3 regions of the Stenotrophomonas sp. YJH_SMC_29 genome follow, and region 3 is predicted to be linked to each of the others. Evidence: predicted binding sites of a transcription regulator. Region 3 holds the regulator's gene; each other region holds the start of a gene.
What was found. The regulator FliA, encoded in region 3, starts transcription of late flagellar genes. The targets are predictions, from matches to a motif close to TAAAGTTTNNCNNNCNNNGGCCGATAA.
Positions count from the first base shown of each region.

Region 1 (9,781 bases), on a different contig from region 3:
GTGGTTGAGCCGGAACGAAAAAAGTTCAAAAAAAACTTCCACAAATGTGAACACGCAGGTATGATAGGCGGCTCGGTAACACGGGGCCATAGCTCAGCTGGGAGAGCGCCTGCATGGCATGCAGGAGGTCAGCGGTTCGATCCCGCTTGGCTCCACCACTTTCGACATTAGGCCGTCGAAGGTTCTACAACATGAAGTTTTTCGTGCGTCCCCATCGTCTAGAGGCCTAGGACATCACCCTTTCACGGTGGCGACCGGGGTTCGAATCCCCGTGGGGACGCCAGTTTCAAAGCGGACTCTGCTCCCGGCAGATCATCCGGAGTTTCACTGGGGCCATAGCTCAGCTGGGAGAGCGCCTGCATGGCATGCAGGAGGTCAGCGGTTCGATCCCGCTTGGCTCCACCACTTCGACATTAGGCCGTCGAAGCATCTACAACTTGAAGTTTTCGTGCGTCCCCATCGTCTAGAGGCCTAGGACATCACCCTTTCACGGTGGCGACCGGGGTTCGAATCCCCGTGGGGACGCCAATTCTTGAAAACCCCGACCCTGGTCGGGGTTTTTCTTTGCCTGTGATTCCTGGGAAGGCCCTATCCACGCCATGCGTGGATGGCTTCACCCCGCTCATGGCTCAGAACCGCCGGTACATCCCGATCGACGCCGGTGCCGTCGGCGCAAACCCGAACTGTGCATACAACCGATGTGCCTCGCCGTCGGCCAGCAGGCTGACATACGCCGATGGCGGCAGGTTGGCCTGCATCCAGCCATCCAGGCGCCGCATCACCTCCTTGCCCAGTCCCTGCCCCTGCAACCGCGGCAGCACCGCGATGTCGCAGACCTGCAGATGGCAGCCGCCATCTCCCACGATGCGCCCCATCGCCACCAGCTCGGACCCTTGGTACGCGCACACGCCGAACAGCGTGTTGGGCAGCGCGCGCGTTGCCGCTTCCCGGCTCTTGGCACTGAGGCCTGCAAGCACACGCAACCGGCAGTAGTCCTCGACCGTGGGCACCGCGTCGCGGAACAGGCAGGTGACGGAATCGTTCATGCGGTATCTCCTGTGGGTCGGGCTATCCTGCCGCATCCACGTCGCAACCGCTGCGACCCTCGCCCGCAGAGTCCCCATGTGCTATTCCGCCCTGATCCGCGCCGACTACGCCAAGCTGGTGCGCGAGTTCGGCGCCATCCTGTCGCTGGAAGAGTTCGCCGAACTGTACGCGCACGATCCGGGCAAGAAACGGCCCAAGACCCCGAAGGCGATGGATGACGGGTTCGCCGGGGCACGTACCGAACAGGGCCGTGACATCGTGGCGAAGATCCAGCAATGGCACGCGCAGGAGCAACAGGCACTGGAGGCCGAACTGGCCCGCCAGCGCGAGCGGCGCGACATCGCCCATGCTGCCCTGGCCACCCGTCCCACCCAGAAGGCGCGCAACGACCTGCACGTGGCCGGCAACCGCATCGAGCGCGCGCAAGCCCGGCTGGAAGACCTGCATCGGGTACAGCTGCTGCCGCGCGACAACCGCATTTTCCCCGGCACCTACGCGCCGGTGATGGTCAGCGAGCACGGCCAGCGCGTGATCCGCCCGATGCGCTACCAATGCCGGCTCCCGGACAAGCCGGCACGCAACGACGTGCTATACCCCGGAACCTACAACGCGAGGCGTGACAGCCTGGAAGGCTACTGGCGCGGTGCGTTCGGACTGCGCCACGGGGTGGTCGTGGTGCAGGCGTTCTACGAGCACGTGCCGCGCCACGCGATGGCGGGCCGCAGCCTGGAGGCCGGCGAGAAGGAACAGGACGTGGTACTCGAATTCCGTCCCGATCCGCCCCGCGACCTGCTGCTGGCCTGCCTCTGGGCGGAGTGGGAGGGGCCGGAAGGCCACCTGCTGTCATTTGCTACGATCACCGACGCTCCTCCCAGCGATGTCGCCGCTGCCGGGCATGACCGTGGCGTGGTACCGATCCGCAGGGAACACCTGGACGCCTGGCTCAATCCCGACCCGGAAGACCTCGCGCGCCAGTACCGCATCCTGGATGACCGCGAGGAGATCCGCTACGTGTACGAGGAAGCGGGTTGAGTGCCACGCCCTGGCGGCCAGCAGTGGGGGCTCAGGCCTTGACGCTGGTGCGGCCCACTGCACGCGCCAGTGCACGTGACAGATCGGCCGACAGGTACGGCTTGACCAGCAGCAGGCCGGCCAACATCGGCGCTGGCAGCTGCTCGGCCAGCATCCCGGTGGCCAGCACGAAGGGAATGCCACGCGCCGAAAGCGCCGCGGCGACAGGCTCGCTGGTTTCGTTGCGGGCCAGCCGGTAGTCCAGCAGGGCCACGTCCGGGGCACTCTGTTCCAGCAGCCGCAGGGCTTCGGACACACTCGCTGCGAGCCCGACCACGGTCGCACCGGCATGCACCAGCTGCATCTGCAGGAGGGCCGCGCTCATCTCGTCGTTCTCGACCACCAGCACCCTCAGGTCCTGCAACACTGTCATCGGCTACCGCTCCTGGTGGCAATTGCACAGGGAGTATAGCCACCAAGGGGCCGATACCGACAGGAACCGGCCTGATAGGCCTTCCCCCTAGGCATCTCCCGCCCACCTCGGTTACACTCGCACGCTGCCTGCCGGTGTGGCGGAATGGTATACGCAGCTGACTCAAAATCAGCCGGGGGTGACCCCATGAAGGTTCGAGTCCTTTCACCGGCACCACTGCATCAAAGGCCAGGTCCCCGACCTGGCCTTTTGCATGTTGCGGGCCGGGACGCCCGGCAGCGACGAGGATGCCAACGCCAGCCCCACCCACCCACGCTCGCCGCTGCCCTGCCCGCGCGGCTGCGCGCCCTGCCCCTGGAATCGACCTGCCGCATCGCCGCGGTGAACCCGTCCATGATCTCGATCCGCCTTGGCAGGGCCGGGTGCCGGGCACGCAGGCAGCCCACGCGGACAGCGTTGCGCCCCCCGATGCCACACAACTGCGACCTTCGACAAGGTTGTAGATAGACGTAGCGCACACTTTTCTTGCCAGCCTCACGTACTTCTGCCTATCGTGATCCCAGCTGGATCTGGGGGCGGGGGAATGCATGACGTTGCGTGCGGCACTGTTTTTCATGGTCGCGCATGCGCTCGTCATTGCCCTGATCGGCCCGCAGGACCCGGTGGGCTCGTACCTGATGCTGATCACCGCGCCGCTGCTGGCCGCGCTGGCCTGCGTGCGGCGGGCTCGGGGCAGCCGCCGGGCGGCGTGCAAATGGCGGACGCTGGGCGCTGCCGTCAGCCTGTTCGCGCTCGCCCTGCTGGCCCTGCTGTATCGCAACGTGGCCGGCCTCACCCCTGCGCAGATGACCGCTTCGTCGCTGATCCTGTACGTGTTCTACCGGATTCCACTGACCTACGTCGCTGCCAGCCCGGGTGGCGGCAACCGCTGGATCCGTGCGGTGGACCTGTTGATCATCACGCTGCTGTGGTTGCTGTACTTCGTGCATGCACGCGCGATGGCGCCATTGAACAGCGCGTTGTGGACACACTGCCTGCAGACGATGAGCAGCGTGCAGAACAGCCTGGTGTTCTGCTTCGCGCTGATCCGCTTCCTGGCCGAGGACGATGCCGATCGTCGCGACTTCTTCCGCGCGCTGTCGATCTACGCGCTGGGCTACTTCCTGCTGGCGCTCTACATCACCACCTGGCAGCCGCAGGTGCCCGACGGTGGCTGGGGGGACCTGCTGATCAGCGCACTGTTCGTATCGCTGGCGGTGATGGCTGGCAGCACACGACGCCGACCGGCGCCCGGCATACCCCGCAACCTGCGGCGCATTGTCGACGCCGCCGGGCCACTGATGCTGCCGTTGCTGTTGATGATGGTGGCGCTGCTGGTTGCACGCCTGCAGCCGACGCTGGCCACCGTGGGTTTCATCGGCGCGATGCTCGGCTATGCCCTGCGCAGCGTGCTGACCCAGGTCCAGATCCAGCGCGAGCGCGACGAACTGGCGTTGCTGGCCCGCCGCGATCCGCTGACTGGACTGGGCAACCGCCGCAGCTTCGATGAATCGCTCGGCAGCGCACATGGCCGTGCGCGCCGCCATGGCATGGGACTGGCGGTGCTGATGATCGACATCGACCACTTCAAGCGGCTCAACGATACGTACGGCCACCCGGTGGGCGACCGCCGCCTGCAGGCGGTCGCGGCCATCCTCGATGCCTGCCTGCAACGCGGTGATGACCTGCTGGCCCGCTACGGCGGCGAGGAGTTCATCGCGGCGCTGCCCACGCACGGCCTGGACCACGCCCTTGGCCTGGCCGAGCGCCTGCGCGCCGCCGTGGAAGCCGCTGCCCTGCCCGCCGCCGAGGCCCGGGTCACCATCAGCATCGGCGTGGCCTGGCAGGCCGCGCATGACCAGGGTGACCCGCGCAGCCTGGTCGAGCGCGCGGACCAGGCCCTGTACCGGGCCAAGCATGCCGGCCGCAACTGCGTGCACGCCGCCCCGGCCGTCGAGGCCGGGGAACAACAGGTCGACCGCCGCGCCTAGACCGCGCGCAGCACCGCCGCATGCGGCTGGCCGGCAACGCCATGGACGCGGAAGCTGGCCACGGTCTGCAGCAGCTGTGCCGACTGCTCTTCCATGCTGCGCGCCGCCGCCGAGGCTTCCTCGACCAGCGCGGCGTTCTGCTGGGTGCCCTGGTCGATCAGATCGACGGCCTGGTTCATCTGCTGGATGTCGTCGCTCTGCTGCTGCGCGGCCGTGCTGATCTCGGACATCAGCTCGCTGACCCGGCGCACGTTGGTGACGATCTCGTCCATGGTGCGTCCAGCGCTTTCGACCTGAGCGGTACCGGCGCCGACGTTGGCCACCGACGCATCGATCAGCTGCTTGATCTCCTTGGCCGCGCTGGCCGAGCGCTGCGACAGTTCGCGAATCTCAGTGGCGACCACGGCGAAGCCACGGCCGTGTTCCCCTGCCCGCGCGGCTTCCACCGCCGCGTTCAACGCAAGGATGTTGGTCTGGAAGGCGATACCGTCGATCACGCCGATGATGTCGACGATGCGCCGCGAGGACGCGTTGATCACCGCCATGGTCTCGACCACCTCGTGCACAACGCTGCCGCCTCGCGCGGCGACATCGGCGGCGCCACCGGCCAGCTGGCTGGCCTGGCGCGCGTTGGTCGCAGTGCGCTGGACGGTCTCGGCCAGGCCCTTCATCGACACTGCGGTCTCCTCCAGTGACGCGGCCTGCTGCTCGGTGCGCTGTGACAGGTCGCCGTTGCCCTGCGCGATCTCGGTGGCGCCGACGGCAATGGTGTCGGCGGCGAATTTGATCTGGCCGATGATCGCGCCCATCGCCTCGACCAGCGCATTCACGCCTTCGCACAACTCGGCGATCGGGCCGTTCTTGTCGGCGGTGGCCACGCGCCGGGTCAGGTCGCCCTGCTTGGCAGCCGCCACCACCTCACGGGTCTGCGCCACGGCGCGCTGCATGGCCTGGTTCTCATGCACCTGCGCGGTGATGTCGGTGGCGTACTTGACCACCTTGAACGGCTTTCCGTTGAGGTCCAGGATCGGGTTGTAGGACGCCTGGATCCAGACCTCGCGCCCGCCCTTGCCGAGCCGCCGGTATTGGCCGGCATCGTATTCGCCACGGCCGAGCTTTTCCCAGAACTGGCGATACTCGGCACTGTCGCGATGGTCGGGCTCGATGAACAGCGCGTGGTGCTGCCCGCGCACCTCGTCCAGGCGGTAACCGGTGGCGGCCAGGAAGTTGTCGTTGGCCGACAGGATGTGCCCATCCATGCTGAATTCAATCACTGCCTGCGACTTGTCGATCGCCGCCAGCTGCCCGGCCGAGTCGGCCGCCTGCAGCTTCTGCGCCGTGATGTCGGTGGCGAACTTGACCACCTTGTACGGGCGCCCCTGCCGGTCCAGCACCGGGTTGTACGAGGCCTGGATCCAGATCTCGCGCTGGCCCTTGCCGAAACGCCGGTACTGGCCCGCGTCATATTCGCCGCGGCCCAGCCGCGCCCAGAAGTCGCGGTACTCGGCGCTGCGCGCGTGCTCCGGGTCGACGAACAGGGAATGATGCCTGCCCTGGATCTCCTCCAGCCGGTAGCCCATCGCCTGCAGGAAGTTGTCGTTGGCCTGCAGGATGGTGCCATCGAGGGCGAACTCGATGACCGCCTGGACCCGGTGCAGCGCCGCGACCTGCGCCTCGAGTTCGGAACGGGCATCGGCCGCCGCATCGACGCCGGCGCGGGGATGGGGGGCCAGCGCGCCCAGCAGGGCACGCCACGGCGACCAGCGGGTATGCAGCTCGGCCGGCGCCTGCGCGCCTGCCGTGAAGCCTGGAATGAGCATTGTCTGATCCTCGGTGTCCGGTAAGCGGTTGCGACCCGACGGGCGGGATGCCCGGCGGCAACTTCAGTTGCTTGGGACTACAGGTGCCTGCAGGCACCCCGCGAGCGGCTGGCAAGCACGCCTGCTGCGGGCGCGGCCTGCATCCGGGAGCGGCGGAACACACAGCGCGGGCCACCCGTCAGGGGCAGCCTGGGGTCCTGCAGCGGGCGACGGGAGCGGGATCCAGAGGGAGTATCGGCGACGTGATCGTTGGCTTTAGCCGGATTACGCGACGTCCGTCGCAACTTCAGATGCAACGGCAGGGATGCGATAGACAATCGCGATCTTCATCACATTCCGCTCACGCACGCGGAAAGCGGGGATGCCGTTCAAGCAAGGAAGGTTTACATGACCAACGGGAGATTCCCGGCCCACGGGGAATGGCCAGCATGCAGCGGACTGCAGGACGTCACCTGACACGGAGATCGCATGTTCCCACGCTTGGCCAGCCTCCTGATCCTGGGCCTGTGCAGCGCCGGCACGCTTGCCGCCGACGGCACCTATCGCCCGTCCTTCCAGCCGGACCTGCTGAAAGGACCACCGCCCGGCCCCCCGAACCAGGTGATGGTGCTGGGCAGCCCGCATCTCTCCGGCCTGCCCAAGACCTTCACGCGGGAGCATCTCGAGCCGCTGCTGGAGCCGCTGCTGGCGCGCCTTCAGGCATGGCAACCGACGGCCATCGCGGTGGAGAACTTGTCCGGCATGCAATGCGACTTCATGCGACGCAACCCCGCGCGCTACGCTGACAGTGTCGAGACCTACTGCATCGACCCGGCACCGGCCCACGCCGCGACCGGCCTGGACGTTCCCAGCGCCAATGCCGAGATGGAGCGCCTGCTCGCGGATTGGCCGAAAACCCCGACACCGGCCCAGCGCCGCCGCCTCGCGGCCGTGTTCCTCGCCGCAGGCGAGAACGGTTCGGCCGTGGTGCAATGGCTGCGCCTGCCCAGCGATGAACGTCGCGCCGCAGACAGCCTGACGCCGGAGCTGGTGCAGTTCCTCGACAGGCGCTTGGCCAGGCGCGACGAGGCCGGCATGATCGCCGGCGTCCTCGCGGCACGCCTGGGCCTGGAACGGCTGTGGTCGGTGGATGACCACACCGCCGACACGCCTGTCCCGAAGGACCGGGAGAAGGCCTATGGCGCGGCGCTCCAGGCGGCCTGGGACAACCCGGCGACCACGGCGCGGTTCGTCGCCGACGAAGCGCTGCACGCCCACCTGTCCAAGCCCGACGGCCTGCTTGCGCTCTACCGCAACTACAACGCTGCGGACACGGCGATGACCGTCTACCACAGCGACTTCGGCGCGGCCCTGGGCGAGCCGTCACCCGAGGCCTTCGGGCGCAATTACCTGGGCTATTGGGAAACACGCAACCTGCGCATGGTCGCCAACATGCGCGACGTCCTCGGCCAGCATCCGGGCACCCGCATGCTCACCATTGTCGGTGCCTCGCACAAGGGCTACTACGAGGCCTACCTCAACCAGATGCATGATGTGCAGCTGGTCAGTACGGACGCCGTATTGCGCTGACGGCCGGGGTGCCGGCGCATGGCCGGGCCGCGCCGCCCCGGACATCCACTGCGCCAGCGGGCATCTCCAGCGGCCGCTGCCGCAGATCACTGCCTTCCGGCGCGCCCCATGCCGGCGCGTGCTGATGGATGCCGCGCTGGCATCGTGCCGGAAGCGATACGCCCACGATCACGGCGGCCATGCCGCCACAGCAACAGGCAGGCCGCAAACGTGCAGGCCAGACTGAGCAGCAGCAGCGCGAACGCTCCCCGCTGCAACACGGGCAGCAACGCCTGTGCGTGCAGGTCGCCGTGCAGCTGTTCGGTACGCAGGCAAGCGGCCAGCGCCAGGCACCAGCCGATCAGGGCCGGGATGAACATGCGTACCGCAGCCGGGTTCCAGGCATTCATGGGGTCACCTGTGTGAGTGGAGATGCGCGCAGTATTCGCGCGCGTCCTCTCACAGGCTGAGATCAGTCCTCGGCGGCGTCGGGATCGTCACCCGGACGTTCGGACAACTCGCCCTGCACCTGCACGTTGTTGCGCCCCATCGCCTTGGCCCGGTAGCACTGGGCATCGGCCGCAGCGACCGCCTGGTCCACGCTCATCCCGCCCGCCAGGGGCGCAATGCCGATGCTGGCTCCGACCCGCAACCGGTGCTGGTCCCAGGGAATGGACAGCGCGGCCAGGGTCTGCAGCAGCTCGCCGCCGATGCGCGCCGCACGCCGCGGCGTGCAACCGGACAGGATGACCGCGAATTCGTCACCGCCCAACCGCGCCACCACGTCCGAATCGCGCACGCCGTGGCGCAGCACGCTGGCCACCGCCCACAGCACGGCATCGCCGGCCAGGTGGCCCCAGGTGTCATTGACCGGCTTGAAGCGATCGAGATCGATGTACATCAACGAAGCCGCCTGGCCGGTGCGCTCGACGCGGGTGATCGCCTGCTGCAGGTGCACCTCGAAGCCGCGGCGGTTGCTCAGTTCGGTCAGCGGGTCGATCTCGGCCAGGTGGCGCGCTTCGCGCTGGCGCGCGCGCTGCTGGGTGTCGTCGCGCAGCACCCACACCGCGCCGCGCACATGGCCTTCGTCATCGCGCAGCCAGGCACGGGTCAGGTCCACCGGCACCGTGGCCGTCCCCAGCCGCAGCAGCAGGTCGGCGTGCAGGTCCACCGCATTGCTCTCCGGGTCCAGCAGCACCGACACGTCCAGCACCGAGCCGGGTGCGTACTCGGTGGTCAGCGCCAGCACGTCCTGCACCTTGTGCCCGGCCAGCGACAATGCGCCATCACCGGCCAGGGTGCGTACCGCAGCCGCATTGGCGTAATCGATGCGCCCGTCCAGGCTGACGCTGATCACCAGGTCGGCCACTGCGTCCAGGGTGATGCGGCTGCGCTGTTCACTTTCGAACAGGCGCTGCTCGCTGCTGCGCTGGGCGGTGATGTCCTGGATCTGCGACACGAAATGCAGCGGCTCGCCGTGCTCGTTGCGCACCAGCGACACCGACAGACGCGCCCAGATGATGCGGCCGTCGCGGTCGAGATAGCGCTTTTCCAGGTGGTAGTGGCTGCGCCGTCCCGCCAGCAGGTCCTGCACCAGGGCCAGATCGGTCTGCAGGTCATCGGGATGGGTCAGGCGCTGGAAATCGACCTGCAGCAGTTCCTCGCGCGGATAGCCCAGGATCCTGCACAACGCGTCGTTGACGTCCAGCCAGCGCCCCTCCAGCGAGACCAGCGCCATGCCCAGCGCGGCAGAGGTGAACGCGCCGGCGAACTTCTCCGCCGACAATCGTGCCTCCGCGCGCGCCTGCAGGATCTCGGTGATGTCGATGGCCATGCCGACATAGCCGATCCGCGCGCCCCCGGCACCGTCCATGCGGCTGATCGACAGGCGC
Region 1 covers NZ_JCAFUK010000018.1:67,921-77,701, forward strand. Annotated here, with positions in the region: tRNA gene AC5P9I_RS17465 (tRNA-Ala) at 83-158, shown strand; tRNA gene AC5P9I_RS17470 (tRNA-Glu) at 208-283, shown strand; tRNA gene AC5P9I_RS17475 (tRNA-Ala) at 330-405, shown strand; tRNA gene AC5P9I_RS17480 (tRNA-Glu) at 453-528, shown strand; gene AC5P9I_RS17485 (GNAT family N-acetyltransferase) at 630-1,046, opposite strand; gene AC5P9I_RS17490 (SOS response-associated peptidase family protein) at 1,123-2,079, shown strand; gene AC5P9I_RS17495 (response regulator) at 2,111-2,491, opposite strand; tRNA gene AC5P9I_RS17500 (tRNA-Leu) at 2,622-2,707, shown strand; gene AC5P9I_RS17505 (GGDEF domain-containing protein) at 3,079-4,521, shown strand; gene AC5P9I_RS17510 (methyl-accepting chemotaxis protein) at 4,518-6,341, opposite strand; gene AC5P9I_RS17515 (DUF5694 domain-containing protein) at 6,810-7,910, shown strand; gene AC5P9I_RS17520 (hypothetical protein) at 7,997-8,299, opposite strand; gene AC5P9I_RS17525 (PAS domain S-box protein) at 8,362-9,781, opposite strand, start outside.
Region 1: a site for FliA is predicted at 6,573-6,599, ahead of AC5P9I_RS17510 (methyl-accepting chemotaxis protein). Genes of this name have one in related genera too.

Region 2 (9,781 bases), on a different contig from region 3:
TACGAGGTCGACGAGGATGGCGACTACCGCATGGTCTTCGACGTCGAGGGTGACCGCACCCAGATGGTCTACGTGCGCTCGGCGGTGGAAGACTTCGGCAGCCACAACATCCGCGAGATCTGGTCGCCGGCCTACAGTGCCAAGACCAAGCAGTTCCCGGTGGCCGTGGCCAACCGCCTGCTGGAAGATTCGCAGGACGCCAAGATGGGCGGCTGGGTGAAGCAGGACACCACCGCCATGTTCGTGGTGAAGATCGACGCCGATGCCACCCCCGACCAGCTCAGCGACGCCATCGATGCGGCCATCCGCACCGCCGACGCAATGGAGCTGGAACTGACCAAGAAGGACGAGTTCTGAGTTGAACGCCACGCCGGACCCGCGCTGGGCACCGCACGCCACCGTCGCCACGGTGGTGGTCGACGGCGGCCGCGTGCTGCTGGTTGAAGAGACCATCGACGGCCGTCCGGTGCTCAACCAGCCGGCCGGCCACCTCGAGCCGGGCGAAAGCCTGGCCGAGGCTGCCCTGCGCGAGACCCGCGAGGAAACCGGCTGGACCGTGCAGCTGACCCACTTCATCGGCTGCTACCAGTGGACCGCCGGCGACGGCACTGCCTTCCTGCGCTTCTGCTACGCGGCGCGCCCGGTCTCGCACGACCCGGCGCAGCCGTTGGACACCGGCATCGACCGTGCACTGTGGCTGACCCCGGCCGAGCTGCAGGCCGCCGGCGCGCGCCAGCGCAGCCCGTTGGTATGGCAGGTGGTGGCCGATTACCTGGGTGGCCAGCGCCATCCGCTTTCACTGGTCCGGGAGGTCGCATGAGCACTCCGCGCGTGATGGTGGGCGTGTCCGGTGGCGTCGATTCCTCGGTCGCCGCCTGGCGCCTGGTCCAGCAGGGCGAGGCCGTGGCTGGCCTGTTCATGCAGAACTGGGCCGACGACGGCAGCGGTGACTGCCGCGCCGAGGACGACCGCCGCGATGCGGTGGCGGTCTGCGGCCTGCTCGGCATCCCGTTCCACTTCCGCGACTTCTCCAGCGAGTACTGGCAGGGCGTGTTCGAGCACTTCCTGGCCGAGTATGCGGCCGGCCGCACGCCGAACCCGGACGTGCTGTGCAACCGCGAAGTGAAGTTCAAGCATTTCCTGGATGCTGCCCGCGAGCTGGGCGCCGAGCGCATCGCCACCGGCCACTATGCCCGGGTGACCCAGCGCGGCCACCAGTGGCTGCTGCTGCGCGGCGCCGACCGTTCCAAGGACCAGAGCTACTTCCTGCACCAGCTGGGCCAGGAGCAGCTGGCGGCCACCCTGTTCCCGATCGGCGACCTGGAAAAGAGCGACCTGCGCCGGATCGCGCGCGACGTTGGCCTCCCGACCCACGCCAAGAAGGATTCCACCGGCATCTGCTTCATCGGTGAGCGCGATTTCCGCGAGTTCCTTGGACGCTATTTGCCGGCCAAGCCGGGCCAGATCCTCGACCCGGCCGACGGCAGCGTGATTGCCGAGCATCCGGGCGTGTTCTATTTCACGCTGGGCCAGCGCGAGGGCCTCAACATCGGCGGCGTGCGTGGCCGCCCGGCTGCACCGTGGTATGTGGTCGGCAAGGATGTGGCCAGCAACGTGCTGTACGTGGACCAGGACCGCGACAGCCCGTGGATGCTGTCCGGGCGCCTGCGTTCGGAACGCGCGCACTGGATCGCCGGCGCGCCGCCGGCGCGGCGCTTCGAATGTACTGCCCAGACCCGTTACCGCCAGCCCGATGAGCCCTGTACGGTGCAGGTGCTGGATGACGGCAGCGTGCTGGTCACCTTCGCGCGCCCGCAGCGCGCCGTTACCCCCGGTCAATCGTTGGTGCTGTATGACGGTGACGTGTGCCTGGGTGGCGCGGTGATCGCCGCCACCGATGCGCCGCTGGAAGAGCGCCTGCGCACCACCCCCTCCCCTTTTGAGGTAATCGCTGCATGAGTTTCACTGTCGACGACCGCGTCCTGGCCCTGGCCGGCATTGCCCAGGCCCTGCAGCAGGTCCGCCGCATCGCCGATACCGGCCATTCCGACGCCGCCGCCGTACGCACCGCCGTGGACAGCGTGTTCCGCGTGGATGCGTCCTCGCCGCAGGCGGTGTTCGGTGACCGCCATGCATTGAAGGCGGGGCTGCGCCTGCTGCACAACTACTTCCGCAGCCAGGGCCAGGACCCGATCCTGCCCAAGCTGGCCCTGTCGGTGCTGCAGCTGGAGCGCCGCTTCGTGCAGGACGGGGCGACCGTGAACAAGGTCGCCTCCGGCATCGAGCGCGCCCAGCGCCAGGCCGCCGAACTGGGTGACAGCGGTCACCCGGACGTGCTCGCCAGCCTGGGCGGCCTGTACGCCGACACCATCAGCCACCTCAAGCCGCGGGTGATGGTCCAGGGCAACCCGCACTACCTGGGCCAGGCCGGCGTGGTGGCGGAGATCCGCGCCCTGCTGCTGGCCGCGGTGCGCGCGGCGGTGCTCTGGCGGCAGCTGGGTGGCAGCTACTGGGATTTCCTGTTCGGGCGAAAGGCGATGATCGAGGCCGTGGACCGCCTGCTGGCCTGAGGGTGTGGGGTCAGAGCCCTTTTCCATGGAAAAGGGATCCGACCCCGAGGCCGCCAGGGCGCCGTAAAACCGGCGCATTCAGAATGCACTTCGAGGCACATCGACGTTAAAGAGAAAGGGGGTACGGCCGATACATCCTCCGTGCACCTCCCGAGAACGTCCATGTACTCACGCATTTTCATCCGTCTGGCCGCCCCCCTGGCTCTGACCCTGCTGCTCCCCTTCGCCATCGGTTTCGAATGGCCGGCCGCCCTGCGCTGGGCGATCCTGACCACGATGACGCTGAGCTGGCTCGGCTTTGCGTGGTGGACCACCCGCGCCCAGGCACATCGCTCCCCCGAGCACGCCCGTGTCCTGCGCGAACAGGACCAGCTGCTGACCGAGCTGCGCAACTTCGTCGGCAACGAGATCGACGGTTCGCGTGGCGAAGTGGAACGCGCCCGTGACCTGATCCGCCAGGCCGTCTCCAGCCTCGGCGGCAGCTTCGATGCGATGAACCGCAAGTCGCGCCAGCAGAGCCAGGCCCTGTCGCGCATCGTCGACCGCGCCGGTGATGAAGGCAATGCCGGCCTCGACGTCGCCCGTTTCGCCCAGCACGCCAGCCATCGCATGGAACAGCTGGTGGAAGCGCTGGAACAGGTCAGCGGCCAGAGCAGCACCACCGTGCAGCACATCGACCAGATGGCGCAGCACCTGGATGGCATCTTCGCGTTGCTGGAAGACGTCAAGTCGATCGCCGACCAGACCAACCTGCTGGCGCTGAACGCGGCCATCGAAGCGGCGCGTGCCGGTGAAGCCGGTCGTGGCTTTGCCGTGGTCGCCGACGAAGTGCGCAACCTGTCCGAACGCTCGACCACCTTCAACGAGCAGATCCGCAAGCTGGCGCACAGCTCCAAGGACGCCATTGCCAAGGTGCGCGAGACGGTCTCGCACATGGCCTCGCGTGACATGGACCGCTCCCGCGAAGCGCGCCAGGAAGCGGCGGCAATGCTCGACAATGTCGCGCAGATCAATGCCTCGCTCGGCGACGGCATGCGCGAAGTGTCCGAGTGCGCCCGTGCGATCGATGGCAGCGTGGCCGAAGCCGTGCGCGCCCTGCAGTTCGAAGACATCGCCACCCAGGCCCTGGGCGGCGTGCACACCCACCTGGACCGCCTGACCGCCATCAATCGCGAAGCGGTGGCCCTGCAGGAGCTGCTGCACCGCAACGGCGGCGTGTTCGACGAAGAGATTGCCAGCGCCCTGCAGCGCACCGGCAACCGCCTGCGCGAGCTGCGCAGCGAATGGGAACGCCCGCCGCACAAGCCGGTCGCCCAGCAGAGCATGGGCGCCGGCACCGTCGAGCTGTTCTGATCCTGATGTCCGCTGCCCTCGCCGGCAGCCCGCAAGGCCCCGGTTCGCCCGGGGCCTTTGCCTGTGACCCGCCGTTGGATGCATCCTGTACGCGCACCATGACCCTGATCCGCGCCCTGCCCGCCCTCACCGACACCGAGCGCCCGCGCAACGCGAGCGTGCGTGAGCAGTTGCAGCAGCTGGAAGACGTCGCCCGCGAGGAACTGCTCGAACTGCAGCACCTGGCCGATGCGCGCCCCCCCCCCTCCCGAGCCGACGATGAACTGCTGGGACTGGCATGGGACCTGGGGCTGGATGGCGAAGCCCTGAAGTAGATCCGCGTCCTGCGTGATGGCCGTCGCGCATGGCATGATCCACCGGTCCCGTTCATGGAAGACCGATGGCCATCGCCCTGATCGCAGTACTCCTGATCGAAACGGTCCTTCTGATGGCCTGGGTGGCCGGCTATTTCAGCTGGGGCATCACCCTGTTCAACGAACGCATTGCGGCGTCACCGGCCATGCAGGCCCGCCTTTCGCTGGGCAGCCTGGAACGTGACCTGCCACAGGACAAGTGGCTGCGACTGGCTTTCCATGCGCTGCCCGATGGCAGCATGGCGTTCCGCGAGAGCTTCGCGCCGAGCTTCGGCCTGCGCTACTTCCCGGTGATGCGCGGTCGCATCGTACTCAACGCGCGACGGCACGAGGTGCGGGTGACGGGCCTGTGCAGCTGGTTCGTGGCGATCCTGTCGCTGCTGCTGTTGCCGCTGGTGGCGATGCGCCCGATGGTGGCGCCGATGCTGCTGGTACTGCCGCTGTTCCTGGCCAGCTACCTGGTCCAGAAGCGGCGCTACGCGGCCGTCGTCGAGGCCCTGCGCATGCAGTTGAAGGCGGAGTTTCCCAGGTAGGGCCACGCCGTGCGTGGATGGTCGCGCGCCCGCGCATCCGTGCCGACCGACGGCCGGCACCCACCGGAGCCGGGCGCACCAGAGTCAGGCCACACCGGGCCGGCATCTGCCAGCGCAGATCGTCAGCGCACCAGCACCGCTTCGCCGCTGGCGTCGGTGCGCATCGGCGCCGGGCGCTGCTGGCGCAGCCACTGCGCCAGATCGCGCGGGCTGAGCGGGCGCGAGTACAGGTAGCCCTGGATCTCGTCGCAGCCCTGGCGGCGCAGCATGTCTTCTTCCTGGTGGGTTTCCACGCCTTCGGCCACCACCTTCATGCCCAGCGCGTGGCCCAGGTGGACGATGGCCTGGGTGACTTCGGCCGTGCCCGAATCATGCAGCATCCCCTGCACGAAACTGCGGTCGATCTTCAGGCGCCCCACCGGGAAGCGATTGAGGTAATTGAGGTTGGAGAAGCCGGTGCCGAAGTCGTCCACCGCCAGCGGCACGCCGTGCCGCTCCAGCACGTCGAAGCAGTGGCGCAGGATGTCGGTGTCACGGATCAGCGCCGACTCGGTCAGCTCCAGTTCCAGCCGTTGCGGCGGCCAGCCATGGGCATGGCAGATCTCGATCACGCGCTCGGCGAAGCCGCGATCCCGCAGCTGCACCGCCGACACATTGACCGCGATGCGATCAAAGTGCAGTCCGGCACGATCCCACGCGGTTGCCTGGCGGCAGGCCTCGTTCAGCACCCAGTCGCCGATGCGCACGATCTCGCCGCACTTTTCGGCAATGGGAATGAACTCGGCCGGGCTGCAGTAGCCGATGCCGGGTCGGTGCCAGCGCAACAGTGCCTCGATCGCCGGTGGCTCGCCGTGGTGGGCGTGCAGCAGCGGCTGGTAGGCCAGGCTGAACTCGTCGCGCTCGATCGCCCCATGCAGGGCATGCTCGACGTCCAGCCGACGCTGGATGCGGGCCAGCGCGTCCTGGCTGTAGTACTGGTAGGTATTGCGCCCGGCTTCCTTGGCCGCATACATCGCGGCGTCGGCCGCGCGCAGCAGTGAATCGAAATCGGTCTGCGCATCGCCCAGCATCGCGATGCCGACACTGGCGCCGACCTTCAACGTGGTCTCGCCACGGCGCAGCGGCTCGGCCAACGAGGCGATCAGCTTGCGCGCCACGTGACCGGCATCCTCCGGCTCGGCCAGGTCACGCAGCACCACGATGAATTCGTCGCCACTGAAGCGGCCGAACAGGTCGTTGTTGCGCAGGTTCTGGTGCAGCCGGGTGGCGGCGGCCTTCAGCAGCGCATCGCCGGTGGCGTGGCCGAAGCTGTCGTTGATGGTCTTGAAGCCGTCCAGGTCGATGAACAGCATCGCCAGCGAGGTACCGCGATCGCGCGCTTCCTCGATGGCCTCGGCAGTCTGCTCGCCGAGCAGCACGCGATTGGGCAGGCCGGTCAGCAGATCGTAGTGGGCCAGCAGTTCGATGCGCTCGTTGGCTTCACGCTCGCGGGTGATGTCACGGAACAGGACGACGAACCGCGGCGGCAGGCCGTCACGACGGTCCAGTTCGATCAGCACCTGCACCCAGACGCGCAGGCCGGACTGGCGGTAGAAGCACAGGTCCAGCTGCTCGGGCAGGCCGCCGTTGGCGATACGGGCGAGCGCCGCCTCGAACGCGCTGCGCGAGTCCTCGGTGTACAGCGCCAGCGCCTGGTCGAGGGTGATCGGTTCCTTGCGCAGGCCATGGATGCGGTAGCACTCCTCGGTCCATTGCATGCTGCGGGTCTGCACTTCGATCTCGCAGCCGCCGATGCGGCCCAGCGCGGAAACCCGGTTCAGCAGTTCGGTGCGCCAGCGGATCAACGCATCGGTCTGGTGCTGTTCGGTGATGTTCTGTACCTGGCCAAGCAGTCGCTTGGGTTGCCCATCCATGTCCAGCAGCGGCTGCATCCACAGCCGCAGGTGCTGCGAAGGCTCATGGCCGCGGGTCAGCTCCAGCTCGAGGTTGGCAGCCCGGCCATCGCGCCACAACCGCCGCCATGCCGCGCGCAGCGCGCCGCGGGAGCGTGGATGCAGCTGCTTCAGCCAGCGCCGCTGGCCCGGAACGGCGCCCTGCTCCAGGGCCAGCAGCGAACGCAGTTCCGGCGACCACCAGAAATGCCCGCTGTTGGGATCAAACGACCAGCTGCCCATGCTGGCGATGCGCTGGGCCTCGCTCAGGTGCAGCTGCTGTTCCTGCAGCAGCGATTCGAGCTGCTTCTGCTGCTCGATATCGGTATGCGTGCCGACCATGCGCAGGGGCTGGCCATCGGCGGTGCGGGCGACCACCCGGCCGCGATCGAGCACCCAACGCCACTGGCCGTCGGCCTGGCGGAAACGGAACTGTGCGCTGTACTGCTCGCTGTGCCCGCGCAGGTGCTCGTCGAGCGCGGCACGCACCTGCACGATGTCCTCGCCGTGCACGCGTGCCAGCATGCCGGTCGCAGCATCCTCGCCGAGCGCGGGCGTGCGTGTGACGCGGTCACCGGGAATGTCCCAGTCCCACAGGCTGTGGCCGGCACTGTCCAGCGCCAGCTCCCAGCGCCCGCCCCCGTCCACCGGCACCGGCTCGGGGATGCTCAGGGTGAAGGCCAGCAGGTTGCCGGCGCCGTCGTGCACCGCACGCAGGTGGCCGTCGTAGTGCCCGCGCGGGCCGCCCGGCAGCGTGCAGGCGACGATGCCGCCATCGGCGGCCATCAGGCGCAGATCTTCCAGCATCGGCGCATAGGCCGCCACGGTGGCCGGCAGGCCATGCTCGCGCGCGGCCGGATTGGCCGCCAGCGGGCGCCCGGCACGGTCGACGATGACCAGCGCCGACGCAAGCGGGTGCTGCAGCAGGCTGGCGATGATCCCTTGGTCCACGCGATCTTGCTCCGGATGACACGCCCGTCAGCGGGGCACGCAGTGGTTAACGGCGCCTGCGGCGGATAATTGAGTGGTCACGGCACGCTGCGGGGTAAGATGACCGGCGCCCCTGTCACCCGCCCCGCCCATGCCCGCAGACCCCACCGGCAACGCCCCTGTTCCCGACCCGCGGATGGCGCAGGCGCTGAGCCGTGACCGCCGGCGGGTGGTGCTGAGTTACCTGGTGATGGCGCTGGCCTGGATGATCTCCACCGACAGCGTGGTCCAGGCATTGGTGCCCGATCCGCAGCGGGCGGCGCTGTGGCAGGGCCTGAAGGGTTCGTTCTTCGCCCTGGCCAGCGCAGGCCTGCTGTATCTGCTGCTGCGGCCGCTGGCCGAACACGTGCTGCACACCCATGCCCGCCAGCAGGCCTCGGAGCTGCGCCTGCGCCAGATGTTCGAGGGCAACCCCGGCCCGATCCTGGTCTATGACCTGGACACGCTGGCGATCCTCGATGCCAATCCCGCCGCCTGCAGCGCGTTCGGCTGGGACCGTGACGAACTGCTGGAGCAGACCATCGATGCGCTGTGGCCACCGGGCCAGGACCAGGCGCTGCAGACCAAGCTGGAGGCGATCCGCGAGGCGCCCGAGGCGTTGTGCATCCTGCGCGCGCAGTTGCAGCTGCGCGATGGCTCGCTGCGGCACATGGAACTGCGCTCCAACGCCATCAGCTACGACGGCCACAACGCCCGCCTGCTGATCGCCATCGACCGCACTGCCGAGGACCTGGCCCAGCTGCGTCGCGACCAGGCGCTGGCACGGGTGGAGGAAGCCCACGAACTGGCCCGCATCGGCGCCTGGGAACTGGACCCGTCCACCGGGCTGGGACGCTATTCCAACCAGGTCTATCGCCTGCTCGGCCGGCGCCCGCCCGAGGCCCGGCGCTGGCACCGCTTCGACGAGCTGCTGGTCCCGGCCGACCCGGCCACCGCCACCCAGACCGAACAGCTGCTGGCCGAGCTGTGCTGCGGCGAGCCGGTGCAGGTGGACGTGCTGCTGCCGCTGCTGTCGATGGACGGGCGCGCGCTGATGGTGCACCTGCGCGCGGCCAGTGGCATCGATGAAGCCGGTCGCAGCCGCGTGCTGGGCACGCTGCAGGACGTGACCGAGCGCGAGCAGTCGCGGCGCCTGCTGCGCGAGCGCGAGGAGCAGTTCCGCGAGCTGGTGCGGGTGCTGCCCGACGGCGTGGTGATCCTGTCCGACGAACATGTGCTGTACGCCAATGCCTGGGCCGCCGGCCTGTTCGGCTATGGCAGCCATACCCTGCTGGGCGAGCCGTTGTCGGCACTGGTTGCTGCCGCAGACCTGCCGCGGGTGCGCAGCCAGCTGCGCGCCGGCCAGCCCCACCTGGGGCCGGGCCACAGCAGCGTGGTGGCGATGCAGCGTGCCGACGGCCGCAGCTTCCACGCCGGCCTGGCGGTGGGCGAAGTGCGCTACGGCGGCCGCGACTGCAAGCTGCTGATCGTGCGCGACCTGAGCGATTCCGAACGCACGCGCAGCGCGCTGGAAACCAGCAACCGCGAACTGCAGGCGATGGCCGGGCGACTGTTCTCGCTGCAGGAGGACGAGCGGCGCGCGATCTCGCGCGACCTGCACGATGACATCGGCCAGGCCATCACCGCGATCAAGCTGTCCGCGCACGCGGCGCAGGACGAGGATGATCCGCAGCGTCGCGGCGAGGATCTGGCGCAGATCGTCAGCCTAGCCGACACCACTGTGGCCAAGCTGCGCGACATCTCGACCCTGCTCCGTCCACCGCAACTGGATGCACTGGGCCTGGAGGCGGCGCTGAGCTGGCAGGCGCGGGTGCTGTTCCGCTCTTCGCCGGTGGAGCTGCTGGCCGAGATCGAACCGCTGCCGCATCGCCCGGACAACAGCATCGAACAGGCCTGCTTCCGCATTGCCCAGGAAAGCCTGACCAACGCGCTGCGCCATGCGCGCGCCAGCCAGGTCCTGCTGCAGCTGCGCGATGTCGGCCAGCGCGGCCTGCACCTGCAGATCCGCGACGATGGCGAGGGCTTCGATCCGGATGGCCCGCGCGGCCTCG
Region 2 covers NZ_JCAFUK010000021.1:55,896-65,676, forward strand. Annotated here, with positions in the region: gene AC5P9I_RS18875 (hypothetical protein) at 1-357, shown strand, start outside; gene AC5P9I_RS18880 (NUDIX hydrolase) at 359-820, shown strand; gene mnmA (tRNA 2-thiouridine(34) synthase MnmA) at 817-1,959, shown strand; gene hflD (high frequency lysogenization protein HflD) at 1,956-2,570, shown strand; gene AC5P9I_RS18895 (methyl-accepting chemotaxis protein) at 2,733-3,923, shown strand; gene AC5P9I_RS18900 (hypothetical protein) at 4,022-4,237, shown strand; gene AC5P9I_RS18905 (hypothetical protein) at 4,303-4,809, shown strand; gene AC5P9I_RS18910 (bifunctional diguanylate cyclase/phosphodiesterase) at 4,932-7,691, opposite strand; gene AC5P9I_RS18915 (sensor histidine kinase) at 7,822-9,781, shown strand, end outside.
Region 2: a site for FliA is predicted at 2,678-2,704, ahead of AC5P9I_RS18895 (methyl-accepting chemotaxis protein). Genes of this name have one in related genera too.

Region 3 (9,781 bases):
GCGCGCCGCGCTGGCCCGCCTGGTCCGCCACAGCGTTCCGTCGCTGTCGGTCCTGGCCTACAGCGAGGTGCCGGAAGACAAGCGCCTGAAGCTGGTCGGAACGATCAGCTGACGCCGGGCTCCGACGCGCCAGAAAACAGACACCACTTTCGAACCAACGCAACAGACCGATACCAAGGGGAACCCGCACCGTGCAGACCACCGATCACCCGAGTTCCCCGACCGCCACCCCGCCGTCTTCGCCTCGTGACCACAGCATGAAAATCAAACGATTCGTCGCCGCCGACATGCGTTCGGCCATGAACCTGGTGCGCAAGGAACACGGTCCTGACGCCGTGATCCTGTCCAACCGCCGGATCGAGGAAGGCATCGAGATCGTCGCCGCCGCCAACTATGACGAGAGCGCCGTGCAGCGTGCACTGGAAGCCTCGCGCCGTGACGTCGCACCGCCGCCGGCAGCCAAGCCGCGCACCGCCGCCGACGCGGTGATCGCCGCCGTCACCCGCCGCCGCAGCGCCACCCCGGCGCCGGAACCGGTCGCCGCCACCACCTCGGCGGTGGCCGCCCTTGCCCGCGCCGCCGTCGGCGCCACCGGCCGCACGCTGGACAGCGCCGACGAGATCGTGCCGACCCGTGGCAGCACCGGCTTTGCCGCCACCCTGGCGCGTGCCACCGTCAACGAACCGGCACTGCCGGAGCAGATCTTCGCGCCGTTCGCCGAAGCCATCGTCGCACCGGCCGCGGCTGTGCCGGCCAACCGCGCCCGCTTCCCGATCGATCCGCCGCACGAGGCGCATCACGAAAGCGTGGCGCCGGCGCTGCAGCCGCCGCCGCTGCCGACCGCTGCCGTCGCCGACGGGCAGCCGGCCAACGCCGCCACCGAACCGGCATTGGCCGATGCCATCGTCGAAGCCGCGCCGGCGCCCACCCTGGCCCCGGGCCCGGTGCTGACGGTGGTCGCCCAGGACGACGCCGAGATCCGCCAGCTGCGCCAGGAAGTGGCCGGCATGCGCCAGGTGATCGAGCGCGAGATGAACCGCTTCACCGACGAGCGCCTGCGCGGCTGCCCGGTGCGCGCCACCGCGCTGGACCTGATGGACGAGTACGGCTTCGACGCCGGCCTGGCCCGCGACGTGGCCATGCAGATTCCGCTGGAAACCGAAGCCCACCGCGGCCGCGGCCTGATGCTGGGGCTGATCTCGCGCAAGCTGCCGATCGCCCCGGTCGACCCGCTGGAAGAAGGCGGCGTGATCGCCCTTGTGGGCCCGACCGGCGCCGGCAAGACCACCACCATCGCCAAGCTGGCCTCGCGCTTCGCCGAGAAGCATGCGCCGCGTGACGTGGCCCTGGTCACCACCGACACCACCCGCATCGGCGCCCGCGAGCAGCTGTATGGCTACGGCCGCCAGCTCGGTATCGCGGTGCACGAGGCCAACAGCGGCACCGACCTGGACCAGCTGCTGGAACGCCTGAAGGACTACAAGCTGGTGCTGATCGACACCGCCGGCCTGGGCCCGCGCGACCGCGCGCTGGCCGCCCAGCTGCAGTGGCTGCGCGCCGCGCGCCAGGTCCGCACCCTGCTGGTGCTGCCGGCCAACACCAGCTTCGGCGACATGGACGAGGTGGTCCGCCGCTTCGGCGCCGCCAACCTGCAGGGCCTGGTGCTGAGCAAGCTGGACGAGACCGGCCGCTTCGGCAACGCCCTGTCGGTGGCCGTGGACCACGCCCTGCCGATCACCTGGGTGACCGATGGGCAGGACGTTCCGGAGGACCTGCACCGGGCCAGTGCAGCCAATCTTGTACTTCGCCTTGAAGATTTGCGCCGAGCGGCCGATATGCCCTGCAACCCGGAGTTGAACCATGCCGTCGCGTGAGTACGCCAAGCTGACCAAGACCTTCCCGCTGTCGGCCACCCGCAGCGAGCCGCTCGGCCCTGTGCGCACCATTGCCGTGACCGGCGGCAAGGGTGGCGTGGGCAAGACCAACGTGTCGGCCAACCTGGCCGTGGCGCTGGCCGGCATGGGCAAGCGCACGCTGCTGCTGGACGCCGACCTCGGCCTGGCCAACATCGACGTGATCCTGGGCTTGAACCCCACCTTTACGCTGGCCGACCTGGTCGCCGGCCGCTGCTCGCTGGACGACGTCATCGTCGAAGGCCCGAACGGGGTGCTGGTGGTGCCGGCCGCGTCCGGCCGCCGGCACATGGCCGAGCTGGCCCCCGCCGAGCACGTCGGCCTGGTCAATGTGTTCTCCGAACTGGAACGCGAGCTGGACATCATGGTGGTGGACACCGCCGCCGGCATCACCGACGGCGTGCTGACCTTCTGCCAGGCCGCGCAGGACACCGTGGTGGTGGTCTGTGACGAGCCGGCGTCCATCACCGACGCCTACGCGCTGATCAAGGTGCTGTCGCGCGAACGGGGCGTGGACCGCGTCCAGGTGGTGGCCAACATGGTCCGCGACCCCAACGAGGGCCGCGTGCTGTACGAAAAGCTGACCCGCGTCTGCGAGAAGTTCCTGGCCGACGTCTCGCTGAACTACCTGGGCTGCGTGCCGCAGGATGACTGGCTGCGCCTGTCGGTGCAGCGCCAGCAGCCGGTGGTGAAGGCCTATCCGTCCAGCCCGTCGGCGCTGGCGATCACCGAGATCGCACGCCGTACCGCGCGCTGGCAGGCGCCGACCGAACCGCGCGGTGGCGTCGAGTTCTTCCTCGAACGCATCCTCAAGCAGCGTGGGGTGGCAGCATGAAAGGCGCAGCCCAGTACAGGGAAGTCCAGCGCTCGGCGGCCAACGATGTCATCGCCCAGCATTCGGACCTGGTGCGGCGCATCGCCCACCATCTGGCCGCGCGCCTGCCCGCCAGCGTCGAGGTGGACGACCTGATCCAGGCCGGCATGATGGGCCTGATCGAAGCCTCGCGCAGTTACGACGCCGACCAGGGCGCTTCGTTCGAAACCTACGCCTCGATCCGCATCCGCGGCTCGATGATCGACGAGATCCGCCGTGGCGACTGGGTGCCGCGCTCGGTGCACCGGCGCGCACGCGATGCGGCCGCCACCATCCGCCGCCTGGAACAGAGCAGCGGTCGCGCCGCCAGCGCCACCGAAGTCGCCGCCGCGATGGAGATGCCGCTGCCCGAGTACCTGCGCCTGATGGAAGACGCCGCGCGCGGCCAGGTGCTGAGCCTGGAATCGCGCATCGAAGACCAGGGCGAGCTGGACACCGTCGCCCAGGGCGGCCCGACCCCGCAACAGGTGCTGGAGCGTGGCGAGTTCGGTCGCGAGCTGGGCAAGGCCATCGGCCACCTGCCCGAGCGCGAACAGCTGGTGCTCTCGCTCTACTACGAGCAGGAACTGAACCTGAAGGAGATCGGCGCGGTGCTCGGCGTGAGCGAATCGCGGGTCTGCCAGATCCACGGCCAGGCCGTGCTGCGCCTGCGTGGACGGCTGAAGATTTTCGAGGCGGCGGACGCCGGCCTGGAAGAGTGAACATGCCCGAGGCGGCTGCCCCCGGCCGCCCGGAATGAACAACAAAGGAACTCTGCTTTGAACAAGAACATGCGCATCCTGATCGTCGACGACTTCTCGACCATGCGTCGGATCGTCAAGAACCTGCTGGGCGATCTTGGCTTCACCAACACCGCCGAAGCCGAGGACGGGCATGCCGCGCTGTCGCTGCTGCAGAGCCAGCCGTTCGATTTCGTGGTCACCGACTGGAACATGCCGGTGATGACCGGCATCGAACTGCTCAAGGCGATCCGCGCCGACGCCAAGCTGAAGACCCTGCCGGTGCTGATGGTCACCGCCGAAGCCAAGCGCGAGCAGATCATCGAAGCAGCCCAGAACGGCGTGAACGGCTACATCATCAAGCCGTTCACCGCGCAGACGCTGGAAGAAAAGCTCGGCAAGATCTTCGAACGCCTGGCGGCCAGCGCCTGATGGATACCACGGTCGACAGAAACGCCCTCGCCCTGCGCCTGCAGGAAGCCCTGGACGCGCTGGAGTCCGGCGATGAAGCCGCCTGGCGTCAACGCATCGACGGGCTGGTCGCGCTGCGCACGCAGCCGATGATGAGCGGCCTCTCGCGGCTGGCCCGCGAGCTCGGGCAGGCCCTGGGCGAATTGCCGACCGTGCCCAGCGAGGCCGGTGAACTGGACGATGCCTGCGCACGCCTGGACCATGTGGTGGCGATGACCGAACAGGCTACCCACCGCACCTTGGACCTGGCCGAGGAATGCCGCAGCCTGACCGAGCAGCTGCGCGCCGAAGGCCTGCAGCCGGGCCAGGACGCACAGCTCGAGCGCATCCGCCACAACCTGACCGAGATCGCCCTGACCCAGAGCTACCAGGACCTGACCGGGCAGATCATCCGTCGCGTGGTCGGCATCGTCCGCCGCGTGCACGAAGGCTTCGGCGCGCTCGGCCTGCCGCCGGAACAGCATCGCACCGACCCGGAACTGGCCGGGCCGGCACTGAAGGGACTGGACCGCCACGCGGTCTCGCAGAACGACGCCGACGACCTGTTGTCGGATCTGGGGCTGTAAGCATGAGCGCGGTATCCGACGACATCACTGCCGATTTCATCATCGAGGCACAGGAAATCCTGGATCGCCTCGGCGAACAGCTGGTGTCGCTGGAGCAGGCACCGCAGGACGGCGAACAGCTGAACGCGGTGTTCCGCGGCTATCACACGCTCAAGGGCGGCGCCGGCTTCCTTGGCGTCACCGCGATGGTCGAGCTGTGCCACGCTGCTGAGGAAGCGCTGGGCGCCGCGCGCGCCGGCCAGGCCGTATTGCAGGCGCACCACTTCGACGCCGCGCAGCAATCGCTGGACTACCTGCAGTCGATGCTGGACGCCGTGTCGTCCGGCACCGAACCGGGCTATGCACCGCCGGACCTGATCGCCCAGTTCGATGTGCACGGTGGCACCGCGGCGGCGCCTGTCGCCGCCGCTCCGGCAGCCGGTAGCAGTGACCTGATCACCGACGACGAATTCGAAGCCCTGCTTGACCAGCTGCACGGCGGCAACGCCCCGACCGCGGTCGCACCGGCCAAGAAGGCCGACGACGGGCTGATCAGCGAAGACGAATTCGAAGCCCTGCTCGACCAGCTGCACGGTGGCGCCGCACCCGGCGCCAAGCCTGCCGCTGCGCCGGCGCCGGCGCCGCTCGCTGCCCCACGCCCGGCGGCCGCACCGGCGCCGGCGCCCAAGCCGGCCGCCAAGCCGCTGGCCGAGGCGGAACATACCGTGCGCGTGGACACCAAGCGCCTGGATGCGATCGTCAATCTGATCGGCGAACTGGTGCTGTCGCGCAACCGGCTCAAGACCCTGCGTGCCCGCCTGCGCGACGAGGAGCTGGACCGCGCCGTGTCCACCCTGGACATCGCCACCGCGCGCCTGCAGTCGGCGGTGATGCGCACCCGCATGCAGCCAGTGGGCAAGGTGTTCTCGCGCTTCCCCAAGGTCGCCCGCGATGTCGCCCGCTCGCTGAAGAAGGAAGTGGACCTGGAGTTGATCGGCGCCGAGACCGAACTCGACCGCAACCTGGTCGAGGCCCTGGCCGACCCGCTGGTGCACTTGGTCCGCAATGCCATCGACCATGGCGTGGAAATGCCCGACCTGCGCGAAGCACAGGGCAAGCCGCGGATGGGCCACGTGCGGCTGTCCGCGCAGCAGGAAGGTGACTACGTCAGCATCGAGGTGCAGGACGATGGCGCCGGCATTGATCCGGAAAAGCTGCGTGCGAAGGCGCGCGAGAAGGGCCTGATCGATCCCGAGGCCGCCGCCCGCCTGAGCAGCGAGGAGTGCCTGCACCTGGTGTTCCTGCCGGGCTTTTCGACCAAGCAGCAGGTCACGGACATCTCCGGCCGTGGCGTCGGCATGGACGTGGTGCAGTCGCGCATCCGCGAACTCAGCGGGCAGATCCAGATCCAGTCGGAACTGGGCCGTGGCAGCCGCTTCCTGATCCGCGTGCCGCTCACCCTGGCGATCCTGCCGACGCTGCTGGTGCAGGCCGGCGAAGACGTCTATGCGTTGCCGCTGGCCCGCGTGATGGAAGTGCTGCACGCGCCTGGCACGTCGCTGGGATGGTTCGATGGCCGCGCCGTGCTCGACCGCCGTTCGCACACCCTGCCGCTGGTCGATCTCCGCCAGTGGCTGGATGTGACGCCCGCCACGTCGACCCTGCTGACCATCGTCGTGCTGCAGGCCGGTGAAGCGCGCTTCGGCCTGGTCGTGGACCAGGTCCGCGGGCGCGAGGAAGTGGTCATCAAGCCATTGCCGAAGGCCCTGCGCGGCCTGCGCGGCTACGCCGGTGCAACCTTGATCGGCGATGGTCGCATGGCGCTGATCCTGGATGTGGACGGCCTGCGCTGACGCTCGCCGGGCCAGTCCCGGTGCCCCGAAAACTGTGACTACCGTCGTTACGCGATCTACCGGTGTCTCAAGTCCCATTCATACAAGCCGATACCGGATCCATGGATAGACTCAGCCTCATTGGACTCTTTCTCGCCCTGGCCTCGCTGGTCGGCGGCAGCATCCTCAAGGGCGCCGGCCTGGCGTCCCTGTGGTCGCCTGCGGCGTTCGTGATCGTCATCGTCGGCACCGTTGCCGCGATCCTGCTGCACACCTCGCCGGCGGTGTTCAAGCATGCGTTCAAGATCGTGCGCTGGGTCGTGCGCCCCCCGCACAGCGACCGCCGCGAGCTGATCCAGCAGATCGTCGAGTGGAGCAACATCGCCCGCCGCCAGGGCCTGCTGGGCCTGGAATCGCAGGTGGAAGCGCAGCAGGACCCGTTCCTGCGCAAGGGCCTGCAGCTGCTGGTGGACGGCGTCGAGCCCGAATCGATGCGGCACATGCTGGAGATCGAACTGGGCAGCCAGGAACACCAGGACCAGGCCGGCGCCAAGGTGTTCGAGGCGATGGGCATCTACGCCCCCACCCTCGGCATCATCGGCGCCGTGCTCGGCCTGATCGCGGTGATGAAGAACCTGGCTGACCCGAGCAAGCTCGGCCACGGCATCGCCGCCGCGTTCACCGCCACGATCTACGGCATCGCCTCGGCCAACCTGCTGTTCCTGCCGATCGCTGCCAAGCTCAAGAGCGTGATCTCGCACAACACGCGCGACCGCGAGATGGTCATCGAAGGCCTGATCTCGATCGCCCAGGGCGAAAACCCGCGCAACATCGAAACCAACCTCTCCGGCTTCCTGCACTGACATGGCCCGCCGCAAGCACCACGAAGAGCACGCCAACCACGAAGCATGGGCGATCCCCTATGCCGACCTGATGACGCTGCTGCTCGCCTTCTTCGTGGTCATGTACGCGATCTCCTCGGTGAACGAGGGCAAGTACCGGATCATGGCCGACGCGCTGACCGATGCCTTCGGCGGCGCGCCGCGCACGATCAATCCGGTGCAGGTGGGCAACAAGCAGGTGCAGGGCGGCGGCTGGGACAGCCCGTCGGTGATCAAGTCCGGCACCAAGATCGGCCCATCGGCGCCGGCGCCCTCGCACGACCCGACGCTGCTGCCGTCGATGGCCTCGCAGATGCGCATGCCGGTGTCGGTGCACAACCAGGAGCAGATCGCCCGTGCCGAGCGCCAGCTCAACACGATTGCCGATCGCCTCACCGCCGCGCTGGCGCCGCTGATCGACCGCGGCATGATCAGCGTGCGCCGTACCGAACTGTGGATCGAAGTCGAGATCAACAGCGACATCCTGTTCCCCACCGGTTCGGCCGCGCTGGACGTACACGCGCGGCAGACCCTGTCCAGCCTCGCCGACGTGCTGCGCGACGTCCCCAACAGCGTGCGCGTGGAAGGCCACACCGACAACGTGCCGATCGCCACCGCCACCTTCCCGTCCAACTGGGAGCTGTCGGCCGGACGCGCCGCCAGCGTGGTGCACCTGTTCGCCGACCAGGGCGTGCAGCCCTCGCGGCTGGCCATGGTCGGCTACGGCCAGTTCCGGCCCCGCGAAGAGAACGACAGCGCGCAGGGCCGCAACCGCAACCGCCGGGTGATGGTCATCATCCTGGCCGACACCTCGCATTCGGTGGACCCGCTCGGCCAGCGCCTGAACGCCGCCACTGGCACCACCGGCAGCACCGTCACCGAACAGGCCGCCGCAACTCCGGCCAGCACCCCCACCTCCCCCATCGCACCGGTGAAGTTGCCGCCGGTGCCGGCTGGCAGCCGCGTCGGCGCCGCCGTTCCCCCGGCAATGAAGGAGTAATCCGATGCGCATCTGGGCTGTCGCCAACCAGAAGGGCGGAGTCGGCAAGACCACCACCACCCTCGCCCTCGGCCGCGGACTGGCCGCCCTCGGCCATCGCGTGCTGCTGATCGACCTCGATCCGCATGCCTCGCTCAGCCGCGCCTTCGGCGTGCCGGTGGATCCGCCGCCGGCCGGCGTGCTGGAACTGTTCGGCACGCCGCCGGCGGACCTGTCCGGCCTGTGCCATGCCAGCAACATCCAGGGCCTGGACTACGTCTGCGCGCAATCGGCGCTGGCCACGCTGGAGCGCCGCAGCGCCAACCAGCCCGGCCTCGGCCTGGCGCTGCAGAACGCGCTGGCACGTCACCAGGGCCAGCACGACTACATTCTGCTGGACTGCGCACCTACCCTCGGCCTGCTGATGATCAATGCCCTGGCCGCTGCCGACCGCCTGGTCATCCCGACCCAGGCCGAGCCGTTGGCCCTGCACGGCCTGGATGGCATGGTCCGCACCGGCGAGATGGTCGAGCGTTCGCGCCGCCGCCCGTTGCCGATCTCGATCCTGCCGACCCTGTTCGACCGCCGCACCCGCGCCGGCAACGAGTCGCTGCGCACCATGCAGGACCGCCATGGCAACCGCGTGTGGGAAGACGCGATTCCGATCGACACCCGCATCAGCAATGCCGCCGGCCTGACCCTGCCGAGCGTCGGCGAGGACTATCCGGGCCGCGGCCTGGCCGCCTATCGCCGCGCATTGAACTGGATCCTCGGCGAGGATGCCCGCGCCCTGGAGCAGGCCGCATGAACAGCACCGGCGTCCTCGACGACTACCTGGACGAGCTGCTGGGCGAGGCGATCGCCCCGGCTGCGCCGGCCGAACCGCCACCCGGTGGCGCCGAGGCAGGCGCGGCGCACGCAGCGCCCCCCGAACGCGAGCCGACCTGGGACGATCTGCCCGCCGACGTGATCTACGAAACCGGAACCGCCGCCGCCCCGACGAGCGAAGACCACGCCGCGCTGGACGCCGCCTTCGAGACGGCGGCCGCTTCCGTCGGCGTCGACGCCGCCGCGGCGAGCGCCGCGGCCAGCGAACGCGAGCCGACCTGGGACGACCTGCCCGCCGACGTGATCTACGAAACCGGAACCGTCGCCGCTCCGCCGTGCGAGGACCACGCCGCGCTGGACGCCGCCTTCGAGGCGGCCGCCGCCTCCGTTGGCACAGACGCAGCCGCGGCGAGCGCTGCGGCCAGCGAACGCGAGCCGACCTGGGATGACCTGCCAGCCGACGTCCTCCACGAAACCGCGCCTGCCCCCGCCGCCGCTGTGCAGGCCGGCCCGGAGCCGACCTGGGACGATCTGCCTGACGAAGTGATCTACGAGACCGATCCCGCAGACAGCCATCGCCTCGCCCACACCGACAGCCCCGGGCTGCAGGCCGCGTTCGAGGCCGCTGCCGAAGGCGAGGACGTCCCTGTGCCCGCGCCGGCCGTGATCGCAGCACCGGTGTCGGCACCTGCCGCACGTCCCGCGCCGCCCCCGGTGGCACGGGCGGCCGCCGCACCAC
Region 3 covers NZ_JCAFUK010000027.1:30,028-39,808, forward strand. Annotated here, with positions in the region: gene flhA (flagellar biosynthesis protein FlhA) at 1-112, shown strand, start outside; gene flhF (flagellar biosynthesis GTPase FlhF) at 258-1,874, shown strand; gene AC5P9I_RS20565 (MinD/ParA family ATP-binding protein) at 1,861-2,748, shown strand; gene AC5P9I_RS20570 (RNA polymerase sigma factor FliA) at 2,745-3,488, shown strand; gene cheY (chemotaxis response regulator CheY) at 3,546-3,938, shown strand; gene AC5P9I_RS20580 (protein phosphatase CheZ) at 3,938-4,543, shown strand; gene AC5P9I_RS20585 (chemotaxis protein CheA) at 4,546-6,375, shown strand; gene AC5P9I_RS20590 (flagellar motor protein) at 6,477-7,217, shown strand; gene motD (flagellar motor protein MotD) at 7,219-8,235, shown strand; gene AC5P9I_RS20600 (ParA family protein) at 8,240-9,022, shown strand; gene AC5P9I_RS20605 (chemotaxis protein CheW) at 9,019-9,781, shown strand, end outside.